DNA from 2 places in the Nostoc sp. MS1 genome. Region 2 is predicted to be linked to the other one. Evidence: riboswitches for the same ligand, from Rfam matches in the RefSeq annotation. Region 2 holds a riboswitch; the other holds the start of a gene.
What was found. Region 2 has a riboswitch for cyclic di-AMP ahead of NSMS1_RS24515 (universal stress protein). Riboswitches for the same ligand answer to the same signal wherever they lie in the genome.
Positions count from the first base shown of each region.

Region 1: another riboswitch for cyclic di-AMP. It lies ahead of NSMS1_RS23230 (glycosyltransferase family 4 protein); the one in region 2 lies ahead of NSMS1_RS24515 (universal stress protein).

Region 1 covers NZ_AP023441.1:5,372,416-5,380,387, forward strand. The annotation lists gene NSMS1_RS23230 (glycosyltransferase family 4 protein) at 172-1,449, opposite strand; cyclic di-AMP (ydaO/yuaA leader) riboswitch at 1,577-1,730, opposite strand; gene NSMS1_RS23235 (hypothetical protein) at 3,023-3,250, opposite strand; gene NSMS1_RS23240 (tetratricopeptide repeat protein) at 3,900-6,275, shown strand; gene NSMS1_RS23245 (hypothetical protein) at 6,440-6,832, opposite strand; gene NSMS1_RS23250 (hypothetical protein) at 6,854-7,708, opposite strand.
Region 2 covers NZ_AP023441.1:5,697,016-5,704,987, reverse strand. The annotation lists gene NSMS1_RS24550 (MFS transporter) at 1-1,508, opposite strand, end outside; gene NSMS1_RS24545 (chlorophyll a/b-binding protein) at 2,020-2,223, shown strand; gene NSMS1_RS24540 (high light inducible protein) at 2,271-2,483, shown strand; gene NSMS1_RS24535 (high light inducible protein) at 2,549-2,761, shown strand; gene NSMS1_RS24530 (high light inducible protein) at 2,913-3,125, shown strand; gene NSMS1_RS24525 (GNAT family N-acetyltransferase) at 3,288-3,767, shown strand; gene NSMS1_RS24520 (SLC13 family permease) at 3,891-5,228, opposite strand; gene NSMS1_RS24515 (universal stress protein) at 5,445-6,074, opposite strand; cyclic di-AMP (ydaO/yuaA leader) riboswitch at 6,203-6,397, opposite strand; gene NSMS1_RS24510 (ABC transporter ATP-binding protein) at 6,414-7,250, opposite strand; gene NSMS1_RS24505 (ABC transporter substrate-binding protein) at 7,302-7,972, opposite strand, start outside.

The sequences.
Region 1 (7,972 bases), 320 kb from region 2:
TGGGGAGTGGGGAGTAGGGAGTAGGGAGTGGTGAGACAGCGCTGCGGGAGGGTTTCCCTCTCTGACGAGACGCTGACGCGAACCGCAGGCGACTGCGAACCCGAAGGGGGGCAGATAAGAGAGTAAAGATATAATCTTTTATTATGATTCCCCCTCATCCCTCTACTCTAACTATGCTGCTACAGCCTCTTTCTTCACTTTTGCAGGTGTCTTTTGAGTTAATAACTGAGTATATAACTTACTCAATTGAGAGGCTACACCGTCCCAGCTAAAGGTGGTTTCGACTCTCTTACGAGCTGCTGCACCTAGCTCATTCCGCCATGTTGGGTTGGAAATGATGCGGTCTATAGCTTTGGCAAAAGCTGCTTCATCTTGTGGGGGTGCAAGTAAACCAGTTACTTCTGGTACCACTGTAAACTGCAATCCGCCTACGTTACTGGCAACTACAGGGGTGTTGCTGGCCATCGCTTCAATTGCAACTAGACCGAAGGGTTCGTAGTGGCTGGGGACGACGCAAACATCAGCCGCCGCGTAATAGTAGGGGAGAATTTCATGGTCTAAGCGACCAGCAAAGGTGGTGCAATCAGTTAATCCTAATTCAGCAACAATATTAGCAATGCGATCGCGCTCAATCCCATCGCTTTGACCAGGACGGCTACCGCCACCAATTACTAGCTGTAGGTTAGCTTCACCTCTCAAGCTAGATTGAGCAACAGCCCTAACTAAAGTTTCAATACCTTTACGGGGATCAAAGCGACCTACATAAAATACCATCTTGGCATCAGGTGCAATTCCCAATTTTTCCCGTGCGACAGACTGTTCAATGTCGCCAAAATTATCAATATCTGTACCGCAGGGGATCATATCAATCCGCCCTTTCTTAGAAACTAGGGTTTCCATGTGTTCCTGTTCTTGAGGACTAGTAGCAACTACACGGTCTACAGTTTCTAAACAAGTTTTTTCTATAGCTAATCTCTGACTAGCAATGGCGGGGATATCTGCGATAGTGTTATATTTAATTGCCCCTAGAGAGTGGTATGTATGCACCTGCACTAAAGGTTGGCGCTTTTTCAACTCCATACCCACCCAGGATGACAACCAGTAATTTGTGTGGATGAGTTCGTAAGTATAACCTTGACGCTCTTGGAAGCGTTGTAATTCATCAACAAATTCTGTCAAGTATTCAAATACGTGATCTCGTCCAATGAACTCAACTGGCCCGGCTGTTAATCGAATTGTCCGGCAATTAGTGCTATGTTGAACGATCGCCGCTTGGTCAGGACTAATACGGCGGGTGAACATATCAACTTGCCAACCCATTTCGGCTAGTGCATAACCTACTTGCCGAACATATACATTCTGACCACCAGCCTCTTCTTGACCTATTTCTACAGCTGGGTCTCCAGAAACGGAAATCAGCGCAATCCGATGTGTGTTAGTTTGGAACATAGTGAGCTTCACCTCAAGGCAACTACTCCTGCCTCATATATAAGATTTGAGGACAGGCTAAACGAAGCGGAAAGCTACCAGCCAAGGACACTGACGACAGACATTATGGTTAAAAAATGCTGTTCGTTCAATCTCCTCTCAATGCCGACGAAGTTAGCTGACGGGCTAGAACTGAGAGATGTTCTTTTTGGATAATCCAAAATACGCCCCGAATTTGGTTCCTCCGCTCCTGATTTTGCTTAATTTATAAGGCAAATATCAGGATTAGGCTGACTGATTGACATTTGCTTATACTATACTTGCGATCGCAATTATAGTCAATGAATCACAGAACAAACGTGTCTTAAATTGCCTCTAAACTATTTGCTAATACCTTAAGGAAAGTATCATAAATTAGATTAGAGTAAGCAATCTTTGGCTAGAAAATTTATTTTCTATAGTCATGATATTAACCGGATGGCACTAGGTTGTTCAACTTTCTCAAGATATATTTCCATCATAGTACTTAATTTTATACTAGTTTAGTTAGCATCTGTCTTTCAATAGGGAATAGGTAGTAGAAAAGGTTGCAGGCAGTAGGAATTTGTGGATATTGTCAGGCAATGGCAACAATTCAGGCAATACTTATAGTATTCGCTTAAAAACACACAAACTTATCCGCTTGACATTTTAATAGTCTACGGCGATGAATAAAAACAAAATTTTTGAGATTTTATATCTGTAAATATTAAAAAAATATTAAAATGAAAAATTTAGTTAATGAGGATGAAGCTATAAATATATTTAATTTTATCTAAAATATACATCTTCTGGATATTGACAGATGTTACCATCTATAAATAGTTGAAAATATATAACAATCTATATATCAAAAGACATAATTACTGGAATTATGTCTAAATAGTTATGTTCTAATGCTTGATTTTTAAGAACAAGCTGCTAAAAATAGAGAAGGGATTTTAAAATCTCATAGTCAATTTCGATCATTTGACCCTTCTACGCTAGTCCGCTTGAGCGGACTTTTTTGTTATCTTCATCAGTTGCAAAACCCGTACATGCAAGAGCTTAAGCTTATTGTTCATTCGCTTGTGTACAGGAAAAATGCCATAATAATTTAGAATATCTAGGCTTGAACTAAATAAAGAGCAATAGTATAGTATTTTATTCTATGGATAATGACTTATTAGCTTTTTTTGCAGGTGTAGCGTTACTTATTATCTATCTCTGTTTCTCTGCATTGACTGAAATGGGAACTAAATGGCCTGGGAAAAAGTAATACCAGTCAACAAATCTCAAGGGTTTCCTAAATTCAGAAGCATCTGTTTCAAAAATAGTGTATTTCGCTCACAACAAGGATACTTACTAGAATTGAAGTAAGTACTGTAACCTAGAAATAAAATACCAGCCAGTAGTAGTGCTAAACCTGTTATCTTGACTAAAAGTCTTATGATCGAGAAGGAATAGAGTTTGTAAGGCTATATAGTGCAGATACAGGAAAATGATTCCTCAAGTAATGCCAGTAAATCTTACTCATGATTTATACTAGCTTTACTCTAACTACACTACCTAATCATTAACGTACAGATTCCACAATTACCATGATGGTAATTAAACACAATAAGATAACTGCAAGAGGCCCGAACACAGCTTGTAAGATGGCAACTAGCATACTGTTGATGTATACAGTACCTAAAACTTTAGAAATAACGTAGGCAATAGCAAAACCAAAAAGCATCAACAAAAAGTATTTGATTGACTTAGCAACTAAACGAAATAACAGGGTGTCTTTATTTGTGGTCATGACTCTATCTCAATAAATGGTGGATATATTTCGGGACAAATCAGCTATTTATCTCAACGGATAAACCGAGGTTATGCTTGTGGTTTATCGTTTTGTTTCTCCCAATTAATTAACACTGGGTGGGGATGTAACAAACTCAACAGCACCACATTTAAGGCAGACATGTGTATCAACATTTTTGCTATCTTGGACAAATGCTCAATAATTATGATTACACTCCTGTAGGGTGGAAAAACATATCAATATTTGCACGCTCTACAGAATCTAGTCAGTTAATACCTACCGCTTTTTTAGTCTAATTAAGTGATGACTAATGAATTTATTTATAATTTTTGATTTGGATTAAAAAACTAAAATTTAAAATCGCAAATCATTAATTATTTAGTCATCAGACCCTTCTTTATGAGTAAGCCAAAAGTATTAGCTTTACTCTTTTAATCTCTCCTCAACCGTATCTCCATTGGCAATTAACTTAACTTTGCCTGTATTGATTACAAGCATAATACAATGTTAGGAAATTTGCAGTCGGATAAAGTAAGAGATTTACTCCCCTACTGGGTAGGAAAAAGTAGTTTGGGGTATGACTGCCGAAAGAGAAATTCTAAAAATATAGTTATAATTAAGCACAAGTGATACAGTCAGGCGATCAATGGGTGCAGAAGAAGCTTTAGAGCTTTTGGATACTTTGGTTTTTCAGACAACAGGGGAACATCTAGATACAGCGCAGAGAACATTACTACGTAATTTATGGGAGGATGAAAGGCGGACTTATCAAAATATTGCTGACATTTGTGGTTACACAGAAGCACATTTGAAAGCAGTTGGTGCGGAACTTTGGCAAATATTAACAGATGTGTTGGGGGAAAAAGTCTCGAAATCTAACTTTTTTTCAGTAGTTCAGAGATTTGGGCGATCGCATATTGCAGGGCGTAGCCCATCGCAAACACTGCCGAAGATGTCGCCTATTTTAAGTCCAGTCGTTAATAATGGCAAGCCACCAGAACTAGATTACAACTTTGTGGGGCGTGATCGCGAAATAGTCGAGCTGAATAACTACGTAATCCGAGGCGCAAAGATTATTCTCATCCAAGGCGAAGGCGGCGTTGGTAAGACTACCCTGGCGCGTAGATATTTGAAAACGCAAGGTTATTATTTACTAGAGTTGTGGATGGCTAAGGAAAGCCAAAATATTGTGTCTGTGGAGAGTGTGGTTGAGGAATGGCTGAGGGTTGATTTTAACGAAGAACCTGGTAAAGAGTTCGGTATTAATTTAGAAAGGTTGCGGCGCAAACTAAGGGATGCAGCCTGCAAGATAGGGGTTCTAATTGATAATTTAGAGTCTGCTTTAGATAGAAATGGACGTATTATTACTTCTCGTCGTCCTTATGTAGAGCTTTTACGAGTTTTAGCAGACCCTAGCATTCAATCTATCACTTTGATAACCAGTCGTGAACGTCTGTATGAATCTGGGGTAGATGTGGCTTTCTATTCTCTGGGGGGTTTAGATGAGTCAAGTTGGCTCAAGTTTTGTGCTAGTTGTCAAATTAAATCTGACTCTACAGCATTGAGTGAAATGTGCAAAGCTTATGGTGGCAACGCTAAAGCTATGCAGATTATTAGTGGTACAATCACCACAGATTTTGAAGGCGATGCAGATATTTACTGGCGAGAGAATAAAAATGATTTATTAATTGAACCAGAACTAAAAAACTTGGTTGCTAGTCAATTTGACCGTTTAGAACAGATGGATAGTGAAGCATATCGTTTACTTTGCCGTTTGGGATGCTATCGCTATCAAGATGTGAGCCATGTAAATATTCAAGGGTTACAATGTTTACTTTGGGATGTCCCTGAAGAACAAGCTAGACGAGTAATTAAATATTTGACAGACCGTTTATTGATAGAATTTCGTAAAGGGAAATATTGGTTACATCCAGTCATAGCTACAGAAGCGATCGCCAGATTAAGACAAAGTGGAGAATGGCGCATAACTCACCAAAAAGCTGCCGAATTTTGGCATAATAGCGTTACTCAAGTCGAAAATCCCCAAGATGCTTTGATGGCATTAGAGGCTTATCATCACTACATGGAAATTGGTGATTTTGAGCAAGCTGCTAATGTAATTATTCGTGGTAGACCAAATAAATGGGATAATAGAATATCTTTGGGGGTTTTATTTAACCGATTGGGTTTATTAGAAACGTTGATTGCTGTAATTAATCGCTTAATTGAAAAACTAGATTCTGATTACCATTTAAATATACTATATAACTTACTGGGTAGAGCTTATCACCAAGTAGGTAATATTAAAGCAGCATTGGACTGCCATTATAAATCCAATGAAATTGCAGAAAAACATGGCTTTCTGCAAGAGAGAATATCTAGTAGTTTTAATTTAGGACTATGTTATACAGATTTATGGGAAATTGATAAGGCAATCCAGATTTTTCACTATGTAAAGAATTTAGCAGCAACAGACAAAAACTATTACCAATATGTGGTTTATTCTTTGTGTTGTTTGGCTTATTTAGATTCTTCTGTAGGACAGAATGAAAATGTAGAGTCTATGTTAAAAGAGGCCAAAACTGGGTTAGTAAATGAGAGATTAACTTCTTGGGGAATAGGCACAAGTTTACTATTTCTGAGTTTGACTTATAAAAATTTAGGCTTGATAGAAACGGCTTGGGAAATGTGCCATCAAGCTATTAACCATTGTCAGCAAAATCAGTTTAGCTTTTTAGAAGCCAGGGCTAAATCGTGTTTAGCCTCATTATATCGAGAAAAGGGAGAATTTACAGGAGCGATCGCTAAACATTTAGAAGCCATCAGCCATATGAATACGGTATCTGATAAATGTAACTTAGCTAAAGCATATTATCAGTTAGGTTTAACTTATCAAAAGATGGGGGATGTTAACCAGAGTAGAAAGACATTTCAGGCTGCGATCGCTATTTTTAATGATATGCCTGCACCTAAGCAAGTAGAGAAAGTAAAAATAGCAATGGCGCGTTTAGAAAACAGTTAAATTTTGTTAGACTGAAATTATTAACTCAATGGAGATAAAAGCAATGCCTAAACCAGAGAAAAACCTTATTAAAATTGACCCAGGAACCGCAGTTTTAATTGCTGGGGCATTAATACTTCTACCTCTACTATTCGCCGGATTTTGGCAATAATTGTACATACCAATTATTTTAGTAGCTTTTGTACCAAGCGTAGTGAAGACATCACTAGCTTAATACGCTGTTGAGTTTTAGATGCAGTTTTTACTTCATCTAATATCTTCTGCAACTCAATTAGATTTTCTTGATTAATGCCAATAATAGTAGATTTAAAAATAGCAGTTCTGACACTATCAAGGGCATTTTCGCATTCTTGATACACTTGTCTATACTCATTAGCATCATCCCATTTACTATCGATTCTCGCGGTTGTCAATTCAAACTGAATTTGTGGCAAAAGACTAGCTAATTCTGTTTCTATTTGATTTAGTTGCTCAATCTTTATTTGGTTGTTAGGTAGATTTTTTAATTTGGTAAGTATGGTTTGTAATTTATTAATTAATTCATTATTACTCTGCATAGAATTATATATAAATTAAGTTCATTGACATAGCTGCGGTTTAGATGTTTGCAGTTGTGTTCTTCTCAAAGATAGATCACTCACAAATTCTCTTAATGTTCGGTCTTCATTAATCACCCTTTCTACAGTTCTCATTCTAGTTCTAAGGCTACTATAGTTTTTACCAGTAAGATTGCTTGTTATCCCCATAATCTGCGTGACTCTTGTAGCAATGACATCAAAACTTAGATTTGAATAATCATCAATCAATTTTGATAGCTGTCGTCCAGTATCCGCCGCTATTAAGAGTTTAGTCATAGTCTCATCAAGTGCCGCTTTCTCATCAGCATTTACTCTCAACCATTCATCTATTTGTTCTGCAACTTGGCGTTTAATTTCTTCTGCTGAGGTTGATGAAGATGAATTACGAATATTGTATAGCCGACGAAGCTGCTGTAACCTAACGCTAATTAAAACCCGTTGCGAATTGTTTGGTTGAGGCGGTCTTTCTTGAATTTGCTTGGCTAAGAGTAACATTTTTACTGTTAAACATCTTGCAGGTTGAGCCGATTGAGCAACTATTCTAGAACTGCCATAATCAATGTTTTCCAAATTTTGAAATACTTCTAAAGCCGTGTCATATTCGGCAGTTAAAGCATCTAACTCTCGGTCAAGATTTGATGGTTGTTTGTTTGTCTCATTGTCTTGGGTAATAATTTTATTTATTTCGATAATATCTCTAAAGTTGACACTAGGGTCAGTAAGTAATTGCTGCGTGATCAACTCACGGGATAATTTGGGGTCTAGTGGTACATTTCTTAATGTATAGACATCTTTAACTGAGGTAATAGCTTCAACTACTTGGTCGTGAAATCTTTCGGTAGTTATCCGTAACATGGTTCTTCTCTCAGGTGTGCAACTACTGAGAGTTAAACTCATTGCCACAGTGAATATATAAAATTTGAATCTAGTCAATTTTGGTGTAATAAATTACTAAGATTAGAATTTTCTAGTTATATATTTTAATCCCAGTTATTTTGTAAAAACTACTTAATTCTTAATATCGATTCTCAACAACGGCGATAGATGAATGAATTGGTATGGTGAGTCTTGTTTATTTTGAATTTATGTATTTCTAGTCTTGAGAGTGCCAAGCTACCT
Region 2 (7,972 bases):
ACTTCTCTTTCTTCTTCGGCGGTAACTATCACTAACACCGATTGACGTACAGCTTCTAGTCTGTCAGCAATATGCTGAATTTGGGATTGAGTCAGTAGTCCCCGTTGTTGGAGAAGATTGACAAAATCATTGCGAGAAAGTCTTTCTAATTCCCGGCGTACTGTACCAGGGTCGGCGGCTGGGTCATGGATAACATCGCGGAACTCTTCGGCAATTCTTTGTTCACTCAACTGCCAAGCATAGGTGTTAGACAGATAGTTTTCTACATCCGCCCGAATGGGACTGTAGGGTTGTGAAGGAACGGGTAAACCTAATTTATCTGCTTGTTCTGTAGCTTTGTCTTTAGCTGTGGTCAGTGCTTGCCAGATTTTCTCTACATCTATATCAGACAAGTCTGTTCTACCCAAAGCAATTCCGGTTAAGGCGGAGATACCTTGTTGGATGCTGCTTTGAATTGGCCCTACGGGTGCAGATTTTTGGGCATCATCCTTAGTAGAACGGGTTTCGGCAATTAACCTATCTAACTTGGCACTGAGTTCGTCAGTTTTCGCTTGTCCTGGTGGTAGTGATTTGAGGTAATCAACCAACTCAGACAAACGGTCTTGGGTGGGTTCGTGTTGAGATACGGTTTGTTGCCAAACTTTGTATAGGGTGTCAGCAATTCGCTTCGTATCTTTTTTAGAAAGGTCGGTACGACTGCTAACTAGGTCGATGAACTTTTGGCGATCAATATTGCGTAAGTCTGGACTCCCGGCGATCGCTTTTAGTTGGGGGTCATTTAACAACCTTTCAAATTCACTGCGAATATTAGATATGTCTAACTCTGGTGGACGCAGTTTTTCAATATAATCTTCTATGTTTTCGCGGATACTGATAGGGTCAATAGCACTGCCCAACTCGCGACGGACGGCTGCGGCTGCGGCTTCAGCTGTGGCTACTACTTGCTGATTTACAGCTTTTGCACCCAAAGCGGCTGTAGCTGTTCCCATAATTGCCTGAAAGCCAGAGGTAGCAGTATTAACTACTGAACCAACGAGGGAACCAACGGTAGTGGAACTAACCCACACCAGCAACAAGAAGTATGCACCCCAAATTACTAGACCAAGAATTGCACCCAATCTGGGGTCTAAAATTACTAGGCTAAGTTTTACAGCCAAAAAAGAGGCAACTAATAAGGCAATGGTGACAGTAATTAATGTCCACAAACCTACAGCCGTACCTATCTTACGAATTGTACCGCCAAAACTATCTGACTCCCCTGAATTGGGATCTGAGTCAGATGAACGCCCCAGGTAAGAAATACCTGCGGCGACGGAGAGGTTGGTTAATACTAGCTGGAAGGCAAAAGCCAAAATTACCCCAGATAGTAAAGCCACAAAAAAGCGCGGCCCAGAAGTAAGCACCGAAGCCTGCGCTGGTGTTACATTTGTCGTAGTATCCACTGGAATCTGTGCCGCCCACCATAGGGGCGATAAGAGTTCCAATGAAATTTCCGTACTTTGAAACATTGTATTTCCTTCTTCTAAACAATATAAATTTGCATGGTTTTAGAATTTAGTCAGCAAAATCTCTAATTTCTGTATCTATCGCAATACCCAAATCTTCTTGTTTACAGAATCTAAGAAATTAGTACATCAAAGCATCTCTCCAAAGTTTGAAACCTATATCCTGCGGTAGATAGAATTTATATTATTTAGGCTAGTAATTATTCACCAATTTTTCTATAAAATAGCGTGAAAATGCTTGCTAGTTAAGGTTATGTCCGCTTTATTTTTAATTACTTAATTTTCAGCTAATTTCTTTCTTAAAATTAGCTATTTATTAAAGTGAAAAATTCAAGGCTTTACATTTATTTACAAATACTACTTTTATCACCCCCTCAAGGGGTATTTGACAGTATAAAAGTATGTTTAACTATCGTCCTTGAGAAGTGGCTATAGTTTGTGTCCATTGACAGAAAGCAGCTTGTTAATGAATAGCTAAAGTTAAGTTAAGTAACAAATGCTGCGGAACAAAAAAATGCAAACTCGCTCCTCCACCGACCTACCAACAGTTGCTACAGAATATAACGGCTTAGATCGTAATGCTTTTGAGTTTGGTTGGACTCCCCAAGCCGAACTTTGGAATGGCCGTTTCGCCATGATTGGTTTTTTAGCTTATTTATTGTGGGATTTAGCAGGTTATAGCGTTTTGCGCGATGTTTTAAGCCTGATTGGTTATTAGAAAATTAAATATTTACTAAAAAAACAATTTATTTAGGAGACAAAACAATGGCTACTCAAGAAACTCGTCCAGCTACCGATTTACCACCAGTTGCTACAGCATATAACGGCGTAGATCGTAACGCTTTCATTTTCGGTTGGAACCCCCAAGCTGAATTGTGGAATGGTCGCTTGGCTGCGATCGGCTTTTTAGCTTACTTGCTGTGGGATTTAGCAGGCTATAGCGTTCTGCGTGATGTACTCCACTTCATCGGTTACTAAATCATTAGTCCATAGTCATCAGTCATGAGTTGACTAACAACTTGCAAAATTTGAGGATAAAAACAATGGCTAATCAAGAAACTCGTCCATCTACCGATTTACCAACAGTTGCTACAGCATACAACGGCGTAGACCGTAATGCCTTTCTATTTGGTTGGACACCCCAAGCGGAATTGTGGAATGGTCGCTTGGCTGCGATCGGATTCTTAGCTTACTTGCTGTGGGATTTGGCAGGCTATAGCGTCCTACGTGATGTATTGCACCTCATCGGTTACTAATACCAAGTTGCAGTCAAAGATAGTAACTTGGGCTGGGAGTGGGGAGTAGGGAATAGGGAGTAGGAATATTATGTCTGAACGCAACTTAGTATAAATTGTCATTAGTCGATTGACGACTGACAGAAATCGCAAAATTTAAGGAGACAAAACAATGGCTAACACTGAAACTCGTCCATCTACTGATTTACCAACAGTTGCTAAAGCATACAACGGTGTAGACCGTAACGCTTTCATCTTTGGTTGGACACCCCAAGCGGAATTGTGGAATGGTCGCTTGGCTGCGATCGGCTTTTTAGCTTACTTGCTGTGGGATTTAGCAGGTTACAGCGTCCTGCGTGACGTATTACGCATCATCGGTTACTAAGCTTAAATAACGTTTCTTGGCAACGATAGTTAATCTTTGCCAAGAAGCCTACAATAAGAACTTGCAAATACCCGACTTCTTTGTGAAGTCGGGTATTTGTATGATGTGTATACACTGTAAACGCTTTAAAGAGTTGCTGCATAAACTTTGAGGAAAGTTAAGATGAAACTTACATTTCAAACACTCCACAAGGATCATGCGTTGGCAATTCTTAACTGGCGCTATACTCCCCCATACGATTTTTATAACTTTAACGCTGATACCGTCCTTGAAGATTTGCGCTATCTGCTTGACCCAAAAAATGCTTTTTACGTAATTTTAAACTCACTAGGAGAACTCGAAGGCTATTGTTCTTTCGGAGCGGATGGTCAAGTGCCTGGTGGCGACTATAGGGTTGAAGCATTGGACTTAGGTATGGGGATACGACCAGACTTAACAGGACTTAGACATGGCAAGTACTATGCCCAAGGTGTGATCAAGTATGGGGCTGATCGATATGAAGCGCAATTATTTCGGGTGACGATAGCGCAGTTCAATAAACGAGCGCAACGTGTGTGGCAGAAGTTAGGATTTGAGCAGGTAGAAGAGTTTAGCAAAATTAGTAGTAGGGAAAAGTTTGTGATTATGACTCGCGCAGTCTAAACGGTCAGTACCAGAAAGTTGGCTAAGTATTTCATTTTATTTGCGATCGCAGTGGTTATCCAGATGAACCAAATACTTAAGTTAATCCAGAATTATCAGTAGAAATTCAATAAATTAGGTACTTTATATCAAAAACCGAATTAACACATATAAAGCAGAAGTCACCAGTTGTAATATTGTTACTGGAACGCCATAGTGAAGGAAAGTTTTAAAAGAAATACGCCGTCCGTGCTGTTCCGAAATACCAGCAGCCACGATGTTAGAAGATGCGCCTACAAGTGTGCCATTACCTCCCAACGTTGCACCAAACATCATTGCATAAAACAAAGGTAAAACCTCCGGTGGAAACTGTCCTGAAAAATCTCGCGCTAAAACTTCTGTTGGTGCTAACCCTACTGTCACAACATATTGTTTGAGTAAGGGAACCATTGCCACAACTAGGGGAATATTGGGAACAACACTGGATAATATACCAACCAGAAATAATAAAACCAAGGAACCCAAGATAATATTTTTACCTAAAATTGCAGCTAATACTCCCGATAAACTGTTAATTATACCTGTTTTTTCTAAGCCACCAATCAGCACAAAAATACTCATGAAAAATATCAATGTACTCCAGTCTACATCTCGTAAAATATTATTAACTGTGTCCAGCTTACTCTGATGAGCTAATAGTAAAGCTAAAGCTGCCCCTAATAAAGCCACCGCAGCCGGGGAAATTGGTATAGGTAGAGATTCACCAATGACAAAAAACAGTAGTACAAAGGCAACAATTACTGCACCTAAACTTAATACTCGTGGATGATTAATTTGTGGATGTGGTAGTTCTGCCAAATTTTCTAATTTGGTATGCCAAATTTTCCGAAATAAAAATGGTAGGGTTGCAGTCACGGTGACAACAGCGATAACACCGCCTAAGCTTAATCTTCCTAAATAATCTATAAAGCTAATATTAACAGCATCACCCACAATAAATGTAGCTGGATCACCAACTAATGTGAGCAATCCAGCACTATTAGCTATTAAAACCATCAATATAAGTAAGGGAACAAAATTTATGCCTATTTCCTGAGCCATTGGTGGAATTAGAGGTGCTAATAACATTACTGTTGTGGCATTGGGTAAGACTGCACAAATCGGAGTCACGATACCAACAATACCCAACAGGAGGCGTTTACCATCACCTTTTGCCAGTATTACTATTTGTGTTGCTAAATAATCAAATATTTTTGTGGGTTCAAATGCTCTCACCAAGACCATTACCCCAAAGAATAAACCTAATGTGCCATGACTATTACCAATGTAAGCAACAGCTTCTTGTAAAGTCATGACGTTGGTAAAGACTAATATTAATGCTCCTAACAATGCAGCAATAGTTAAATGCACCCATTCGGTCATAATTAGGAAAATAACGCTGATAAATACTATGACACTTAGGAGTGCTTGCCAGTTTTCCACACTATGCTCCTTGGAGTTTATTTGGTTGCATAATAGCGAAAAAAGCCACTGAAGTACAGGTGGCTTTTCTGTGTATGTTATTTTATTCTGATTTTCCTTCTATTAGAAACAGTGAATTAACCGACGATAAAGAGGAAAAAGTCGATGTTGGCTGATAAGTTTATATTTCAATGCTGAGTAGATGCTATGAATAATTTCTCAACTATTGAGAGGAAATTATTCATCCATCGATTCGGGAATACCTAAGACAGCACAAGGAAAATCAGAACCTAAATTTTGAATTAAGGGATGATAGGCAGATTTACAACCTATAAATAATATGTCAGCAGCTTCTAACTCTGCCACTTTTCTTAATTCTGTACTCACACAACCAAAGCGTAAATGAGATTTAAACGAACCTTGCCATTCTTCGGCTAAACTTCTAGCTTGCCAAAGAACTCTATCTGCTTCTTGCAAAGGTGTGATTGTGTCTGTTTGCAAATATGACTTGATGTCTGTCAATTGTGGTTGAGTTATCACAGATGTCACAGACTTTGTTTGTTCACTTATAGACAATTCTTTTGTTGGTGTACGTTTACCAAAGCTCAAGATATTACTATAGTCAACTGGACAACTTTCTTCTAATACATAAACAGCTTGCACTGTGACTTGTTGATTAGTCGCTAATCTGGTTTGGTGGGCAATCCAAAAGGCGATATCTAGTGCAGCATGACTATTAGGAGAAGCGTCATAACCGACAATTAAGTTGATTGATGACGTTACTTGAGTTTCTTGAGGTTCTGGTAATAATACCATTTTGTCAATTAGATCATTGCGACCCATAGCACTTTGTAGGCGTGCTAGCATTGGCTTAATTTTCACAGCTTTAACTTCTCCTAAACTCAACGAACTAATAAATGAGAAGTAGGGTAAAACGGAATTTATATCCGCAAGGAAACCCCAATAACAACTGGTATTAAAGCCAAAGTTTTGGGGGTTCCTTCCATTGCCTACGGAGTTAGCTGACGGGCTAAGACTGGAAGGTGTCTCTCTTTTGAGCGCTGAGTTAACTGTTAATTGCTTTTACTGTTGACTCTAGGTTGGCGACTCGTTTGTAAGATGCGCCCCTTAAGATGGTTCCTCCGTTCCAAATTATTTCAGGCTTAATTTGAATTAGGCTACCCACTAAAGAAATAATAAACTAAATTATTCTTCTTGTGTAAAATATTTGTCGAGGAAATTTAAGGCGTGATTTCGCAGTTCAAAATATTCTTTGGAGTTTCGCATAGCAGCCCTATCTCTGGGATGAGGAAAGGGTACTTCTAATATTTCGCCAATGTTTGCGGCTGGGCCATTTGTCATTAAGACGATGCGATCGCTCATATAAATTGCCTCATCAACATCGTGGGTAATCATCATTACGGCTTGCCGATTATTTTCCCAAATATCTAATACTTGTCTTTGTAATTTGCCTCTTGTTAGTGCATCTAAAGCACCAAAAGGTTCATCCATAAGTAACATTTTGGGACGAATTGCTAAAGCTCTAGCAATGCCTACTCGTTGTTTCATACCTCCAGAGATTTCATCAGGATATTTATCTGCTGCCGGGGTTAAGTTTACCATTGCCAAGTGTTCGTTCACAATGCTAATTTTTTCAGACCTATTAGCATTTTTTAACACTTCATCTACCGCTAGGCGGATGTTCTCTCTGACTGTTAACCAAGGTAACAAAGAATAATTCTGAAACACCATCATTCTTTCTGCCCCTGGCTTGTTAATTTCTTTACCATCAAGCCTAACTGAACCAGATGTGGATTTTTCTAACCCGGCAACTATTTTTAATAGCGTTGATTTACCACAACCAGAATGCCCAATTACGGAAATAAATTCATTTTCACCTATAGTTAAATTAACCCCATCTAAAACTACAAAGTTACCTTTATCTGGTGTGGGATAAGACTTAACTAAATTTTCTATTTCTAAAAAATTAGGGTTAGACTTAGCTTTTTCATGGCTATCTACTACTGATGGTGTATATTTCATCTCAAAAGCTCCTAAAAATAGTAACTATATATGTGTAAAATCCCAATCAATCTAAGACATGAAAAAACGAGTGGGAGCGTTAGCCCTAATTGCAAAACTATTTAAGTAACCAACGGGATCGCTGGGATCAAAACCTTTTTTATCTATAAATACTTCTGGTGGTTCGACCTTGTAATCATCCTTGGGACATTCAATCCCCATTTCGGCAGCTATCTCTCGATATAAATCTGTTCTCCAGCCTTTTTCGGCTAATTTATCAGCATTTTTGGGAAATTCTTTGATTTGTCCCCAACGGGCGGCTTGAGTCATTAACCACAGACTACGCGATCGCCATAAAAATGTCGAGTGTTCGTTTGGTTGTTTGGGTAAATTGTCAGGGATATCGTAAAATATTGTGGTGTCGTCAGCTTTGATAGTGCGGTCTTTACCATCAAAACCACCGTAGTTATAGTTACCAAGAATAGCTGGCCCTGTAAACTTCGTGATTGGCGCACCCTGTTTTTTCGGTCTTGCACCTGTAAAGGAACGGTCTGTAATTAATTCGGCTACTTCCTGGCGATTTTCTGGCTTGCTGCAATACTGACAAGCTTCTATCATCGCCTTAACTAAGGAACGGTAGGTTTTGGGATAATTGACGATGAAGGATTCCAAAACACCCAACAGTCTGTCGGGGTGTCCTAACCAAACTTCCTTACCTTGCGCGAAGGTGAAGCCGATACCCT